DNA from 2 places in the Kitasatospora sp. NPDC085464 genome. Region 1 is predicted to be linked to the other one. Evidence: riboswitches for the same ligand, from Rfam matches in the RefSeq annotation. Region 1 holds a riboswitch; the other holds the start of a gene.

Evidence for each region. A riboswitch is a leader RNA that binds a small molecule or an ion and turns the genes downstream of it on or off. The one in region 1 is predicted to bind glycine.
Region 2: linked by a shared signal. The riboswitch ahead of gcvP (aminomethyl-transferring glycine dehydrogenase) and the one ahead of gcvT (glycine cleavage system aminomethyltransferase GcvT) in region 1 are both predicted to bind glycine.

The regions. Positions count from the first base shown of each region.
Region 1 is NZ_JBITTM010000040.1:52,616-55,996, reverse strand. Features, by position in the region: gene gcvH (glycine cleavage system protein GcvH) at 2-376, opposite strand; gene gcvT (glycine cleavage system aminomethyltransferase GcvT) at 477-1,598, opposite strand; glycine riboswitch at 1,829-1,936, opposite strand; gene ACIGG8_RS31080 (enhanced serine sensitivity protein SseB C-terminal domain-containing protein) at 2,168-2,971, shown strand; gene ACIGG8_RS31075 (enhanced serine sensitivity protein SseB C-terminal domain-containing protein) at 3,088-3,381, shown strand, end outside.
Region 2 is NZ_JBITTM010000005.1:236,630-240,010, reverse strand. Features, by position in the region: gene ACIGG8_RS06820 (PRC and DUF2382 domain-containing protein) at 1-933, opposite strand, end outside; glycine riboswitch at 1,157-1,259, shown strand; gene gcvP (aminomethyl-transferring glycine dehydrogenase) at 1,499-3,381, shown strand, end outside.

The sequences.
Region 1 (3,381 bases):
GTCAGGCCTTGATGAAGGCGTTGTACTCGTCCGCGCTGAGCAGCTTGCCGGTGGAAGCCACGCGCACCTTGAACAGCCAGCCGCCCTCGAACGGGGCGTCGTTGACCAGGCCGTTGTTGTCCAGGACGTCCTGGTTGATCTCGACGACCTCGCCGGTCACCGGGGAGTACAGGTCGCTGACGGACTTGGTGGACTCCAGCTCGCCGCAGGTCTCGCCGGCGGTCACCTCGTCGCCCACCTCGGGCAGCTGCACGTAGACGATGTCACCGAGGGCGGTGGCGGCGTGCTCGGTGATGCCGATGGTGGAGACACCGTCCTCGGCGTCGGTCAGCCACTCGTGCTCTTCGGTGTACTTCAGGTGCTCGGGGTTGCTCATGGCGTCATTCTCCAGGATGGGAAGCGGGTACGACGAAGCGGGCCGCCGCGCGGACGGCTTCGACCTGCGTCTATGGGAAAACGGGGGGCCCGGACGGGCGTCAGCGGGCGCGCTTGTAGAACGGCAGCGCGACGACCCGGACCGGCTCGTGCTTGCCGCGGACGTCCACCGCGACGGTGCTGCCCGGAGCGGCGTGCGCCGCGTCGACGTAGGCCATCGCGATCGGCTGCCCCAGCGTCGGGGACGGCGCGCCGGAGGTGATCCGGCCGATCGGGGCACCGTCGGCGGAGACCACGGTGTACTCGGCGCGCGGGACGCGCTTGCCCTCGGAGACCAGCCCGACCAGCACCCGCGGCGGGTTGGCCTCCGCCGCGGCGGCGGCCTGCTCCAGCGCCTTCCGGCCGACGAAGGCGCCCTCGTTGGTGGTCTTGTCGAAGCGGACGACCCGGCCCAGGCCCGCGTCGAACGGGGTGAGGTCGGTGGACAGCTCGTGCCCGTACAGCGGCATGCCCGCCTCCAGGCGCAGCGTGTCGCGGCAGGACAGGCCGCACGGGACCAGGCCGCGGCCCTCGCCGGCGGCGGTCAGCGCCTGCCAGATCTCCTCGGCGTCGGCCGGGCGGCAGAAGATCTCGAAGCCGTCCTCGCCGGTGTAGCCGGTGCGGGCCAGCAGCACCTCGCGGCCGGCGACCTGGGCCGGGAGGATCGCGTAGTACTTCAGGCCGGGCAGGTCGGCGTCGGTCGTCCCGGCCAGGATGGCGGTCGACTCCGGGCCCTGGACGGCGATCAGCGCGTAGGTGTCGCGGTCGTCGGTGACGACGGCGTCGAAGCCCTTGGCGCGGGCGATCAGCTCGTCGAGGACCAGCTGGGCGTTGGAGGCGTTGGCGACGACCAGGAAGGCGTCCTCGCGCAGGCGGTAGACGATCAGGTCGTCCAGGATGCCGCCGTCCTCGGCGCAGATCATGGTGTAGCGGGCGCGCAGCACGCCCAGCGCGGAGACGAAGCCGACCAGCGCGTGGTCCAGCATCTCGCCGGCCTGCGGGCCGGTGACGGTGATCTCGCCCATGTGGGAGAGGTCGAACAGACCGGCCTTGGTGCGGACGGCGAGGTGCTCCTCGCGCTCGCTGCCGTAGCGCAGCGGCATGTCCCAGCCGGCGAAGTCGGTCATGGTCGCGCCGAGGGCGCGGTGCAGCGCGTCGAGCGCGGTCAGGCGGAGGGACGACATGGCCAGGAACTCCTCGGTCGGGGCACTCAGGGGTGCACGCGCCGGACCGGACCCGCTCGGGGGCCGACCCTGCGCGCGGGCATGCGGCGGCGTGGGTCTCCCCATCTGTCGTCGAACCTGAGAGCTTCACCGCCCGCCGGCCCGCAGCTGTTTCCAGCTTGGGGGACAGCATGGCGGCTTGCACCGTGGGTGGGCGCGCGACAGGGCCGTGCGCCGCTTTCCAGATGTGCCTAACCCGTGCGGTAGGGGGGCCTGAGAGATTCCGGGGAGGACTTGCTCCTTCGGCGCCGGCTCTGCCGCCACGCTGGCGGCACTCCGGGCTCTCCCGCGCGGGTTCGAGCGGCCGGTATGGAGTTGTGGAGCCCGCGGCGCATGCCGTCGGACGCGCACATCATGGCACGTCCCGGACCGGGAAGGGAGAGGGGACCCGGTCACACGGGAGGAGGGGACCGGGTCGGGCGGGAACGGCGGACCCGACCACCCCGCGCCGTCCCGAACACGGGCCCTAGACTGCTCCGCGTCGGCGCAGCAGAGGGCGGCCGACCGGCAGAGGGCGGAATCGGCGGCGCATGGGGTACCCGGTGGAGCAGCAGCAGGGGTGGGGCGGTCCCGAGGGGGCACCGTCGGGTGGCACGTGGCCGGCCAACGAGCTGGAGCAGGTGCTGACCGCGGCCATGGGCGACCCGGGCGCGACGCCGCGGGTGATCGAGGTGCTGGCCCGCAGCCAGGTGTGGGTGCCGCTGCCGGCCGGGGCCGACCCGCAGGGGCAGGCGCTGGACCTGCCGATCATCGAGCTGGGCGGCGACCCGTACGTGCCGGTGTTCTCCTCGCAGGAGGTGTTCCTGCAGCAGGCGCCGGGGATGGCCTTCGCGATCGCGCCGGTCTGGGAGTTCGCCCGCGGGCTGCCGCTGGGCGTGGGCATCGCGGTGAACCCGGAGGCGGCGGTGGGCATCCCCGTGCCGCCGCAGGGCGTGGCCGAGCTGCGCCGCGGTCCGCGCGAGGACCGTTGGGAGGGCACGGAGGATCCGGCGGCGCCGACCGGCGGCCGGGTGGCGTTGCGCGAGCCGGTGCCGGGCGAGGACCCGGAGCACTTCCTGGCCGCCTGCCGGGCCGAACTTTCGGCCCTTCCCGGGGTGTTGACCGCGCGCCGGGCGCTGGCCAGCATCGAGGGCGAGCCGACCGTGATGTTCGTGGGCGTCCAGTTGGATCCGGCGGCCCCGGCCGAGCCGGCCGCGGTGAACGACGCGCTCGGCCGAGCGCTGGGAACCGCGCCGCTGCCGGGTGGCGTCCACCTCGTACTGCTCGACCTCGCCGACGACCCGGTGGTCGAGTGGCTGCTCACCCGGGTAATGCCTTTCTACACGCGGGTGTGAGCGGGGTTCGTTCGTAGGCACGTCGCCGTGGCGGTGGCCGGTGCCGCGCCATAGGGTGCGTGCAGACGGCCGACGGGCCGGCGGGTTCGAGGAAAGAGGCGCGGCGAGGTGGGCGCATGAGTGCGGGAACGGGAGCGGGCGGGGCGCCGGGGCCCTGGGGCCAGGCCCCGGCCGGGCACCCGGGAGCGGACCCCGGCGTGTTGGAGCACGCCCTGCGCGAGGTCGCGCCGGAGCGCTACGACGCGTACGAGCGACTGCTGCACGCGCTGGCGGACGGCCGGGTCTGGATGCTGCTCTGGCACGGCACGCCGGGCAGTCCGGACGCGCAGTACGGGAACATGGAGATCAGCGGCCACGGCTACGCGCCGGCCGTCACCTCGCCCGAGCAGCTCGCCGCGTCCGGCTGGGCG
Region 2 (3,381 bases), on a different contig from region 1:
CTTGTGCACCACCGGACGCTCCTCGCGGAGGGTGACCTCCTCGACGGCCTCGGCGATCTCCTTCTCGGTGAGGGAGGCGCGCTCGGCCTCGCCGACCGGGATCCGCTCGACCCGGACGCGCTCGCGGACCACCGGGATGCGGCGCTCGATCTGCTCGGTCGTCACGTACTTGCGCAGCTTCGCGGTGCCCACGGTGTGCCACTCGGTGGTGACCTCCAGCCGCTCCTCGCGGCAGGTGATCTCGACCGGGTCGGTGGGGGCGGGAGCGGCGGCGCCCACGGTGCTCTCGGCCGGCTGCGACTGCGGGTGCGGTTGTGGCTGCGGTTGCGGCTTCGGCTCGACGGGAGGCGTGACGGCGGGAGCGGGAGCGGGAGCGTGGGCGTGGGCGGGTGCGGGGGCACTGAGGGTGCGCACGTGGGCCTCCGGGGCGGTGCTGGTGTCGGTCGGGGCGGGCTCGGGCGAGTGGAGGGCGAGCGGCTTGGTGGTGGTGGCCGTGGCCGTGGCCGCAGCCGCCGCAGCCGCAGCCGTCGCGGGCGCGGGCGCGGCGGCCGGGGCGGTGCCGAAGTCGAGGTCGGACTGCGCGGCGTGGCCGCCGCTCTCACCGGCCGGGTCGTCGCTCCCCGGGGTGTCGAGGCCGTAGTAGCGGTAGAGCTGGAGTTCCTGGGCGGGGGACAGGTGCTGGCCCACACCGAAGTCCGGGGACTCCTTGACCAGCGACTTGTCGTACGGGACCCGGAGCTCGTCGCCGGAGAAGTCGCTCGTGGTGAGCGGGACGAAGGCGTCCCGGCCGAAGATGCCGGTCCGGACGGCGGCCCACTCGGGCCGTCCGGTGGCATCGTCCAGATAGACCTCGTCGACCGTGCCGATCTTGTCTCCGTTGCGGTCGACCGCCTTGTGGCCGATGAGGTCCCGGGGGTCGATGTCGGTCTGCACTCATTCCTCCAGGGCGCTGGGCCTGCGGAACCCCCGCAGGAAGGCGGCCGGAGCACCCGTTCCGTCCGTCACTTCACACCAAATGCCATGAATCGGACGGGCGCGACCGGGGTGCGCCGGACGGGCTGCGTGCTGCGCCGTCCGGGGGACGCGCGTAGACCCGGCGTGACCTGAAGCACCCGTGATCGGAAGGCCTCCCGCTGGTACCCTGGGCGGCGACCGCAGAGCCCGCTCGGGAGAGTCTCCGCCGCGAAAACCGCTGGTCGGAGCGCCGAAGGAGCAACTCCTCCCCGGAATCTCTCAGGCATCCGTACCGTGTGGGGTAGGTCACTCTGGAAAGCAGGGCAGGAGTGTCGGCACGGAAGCCGGCGACCACCACCCTCACCGACGGTGCAAGCCGACGGAGCGCTCACAGCGCGCTCCGTGCGGGCGAAGCTCTCAGGTCCCGATGACAGAGGGGGAGGCCTGTCGGGTTCGCCCGCCACGGCTGAGTTCGCTGTCCGCAGCGGGAAGGTCGGCCGGCGTGCGTACCCCCGCCGGTCCGTGACCAGGAGGCCTCGACCACATGAACGCCCAGCCGAACGCGGGACGCCCCACCGGCGCCTCGACCCTCACCGAGCTTGAGCTGGCCAGCCCCTTCGAGAACCGCCACATCGGCCCCGACGCCGCCGCGCAGGAGAAGATGCTGGCGTCCGTCGGCTACGGCTCGCTGGACGAGCTCGCCGCCACCGCCGTGCCCGAGGCGATCCGCTCCATCACCGGTCTGGACCTGCCCGCCGGCCGGTCCGAGGCGCAGGTCCTCGCCGAGCTGCGCGAGCTGGCCGGCCGCAACCAGGTTCTCCAGCCGATGATCGGCCTGGGCTACTACGGCACCTTCACCCCGCCGGTGATCCTGCGCAACGTCATGGAGAACCCGGCCTGGTACACCGCCTACACCCCGTACCAGCCGGAGATCTCCCAGGGCCGCCTGGAGGCGCTGCTCAACTTCCAGACCCTGGTCTCCGACCTGACGGGCCTGCCGACCTCCGGCTCCTCGCTGCTGGACGAGGGCACCGCGGCCGCCGAGGCGATGGCGCTGGCCCGCCGCGTCACCAAGGTCAAGGGCGGCGTCTTCCTCGTCGACGCCGAGACCCTGCCGCAGACCATCGCGGTGATCAACACCCGCGCGGTGCCGACCGGTGTCGAGGTCGTCGTCGCCGACCTGTCCGAGGGCATCCCGGCCGAGATCGCCGAGCGGGGCGTCTTCGGCGTGCTGCTGCAGTACCCGGGCGCCACCGGTGTGGTCCGCGACCTCACCCCGGTGATCGAGCAGGCGCACGGCCTGGGCGCGATCGTCGCCGTCGCCGCCGACCTGCTGGCGCTGACCCTGCTCAAGTCCCCCGGCTCGCTGGGCGCCGACATCGCCTGCGGCACCTCGCAGCGCTTCGGCGTGCCGATGGGCTTCGGCGGCCCGCACGCCGGCTACCTCTCGGTGCGCGCCGAGTACGCCCGCTCGCTGCCCGGCCGCCTGGTCGGCGTCTCCGTCGACTCCGACGGCAACCGCGCCTACCGCCTGGCGCTGCAGACCCGCGAGCAGCACATCCGCCGCGAGAAGGCCACCAGCAACATCTGCACCGCCCAGGTGCTGCTCGCCGTCATGGCCTCGATGTACGCCGTCTACCACGGCCCGGACGGCCTGGCCGACATCGCCCGCCGCACCCACCGCTACGCCGCCGCCCTCGCCGAGGGCCTGCGGGCCGGCGGCGTCGAGCTGCTGCACGGCGAGTTCTTCGACACCGTCACCGCCGTCGTCCCGGGCCGCGCCGCCGAGATCGCCGCCGCCGCCCGCGCCAACGGCATCAACGTCCACCAGGACGGCGCGGACCGGATCTCGATCTCCACCGACGAGACCACCACCCGTGAGCACCTGGCCGGCGTCTGGGCCGCGTTCGGCGTCGAGGCGGTCGAGGTCGCCGAGGCCGCCGACGCGCTGCCGGGCGCGCTGCTGCGCGAGGACGAGTACCTGACCCACCCGGTCTTCCACAGCCACCGCTCGGAGACCGCCATGCTGCGCTACCTGCGCCGCCTGTCGGACCGGGACTACGCGCTGGACCGCGGCATGATCCCGCTGGGCTCCTGCACCATGAAGCTCAACGCGACCACCGAGATGGAGGCCGTGACCTGGCCGGAGTTCGGCCAGCTCCACCCCTTCGCGCCGATCGACCAGGCCCAGGGCTACCTGACCCTGATCCGCCAGCTGGAGCAGCAGCTGGTCGAGGTGACCGGCTACGACGCGGTCTCGATCCAGCCGAACGCGGGCTCCCAGGGCGAGCTGGCCGGCCTGCTGGCCGTCCGCGCCTACCACCACGCCAACGGCGACACCCGGCGTGACGTCTGCCTGATCCCGTCCTCGGCGCACGGCACCAACGCGGCCTCCGCGGTGATGGCCGGCATGCGCGTGGTCGTGGT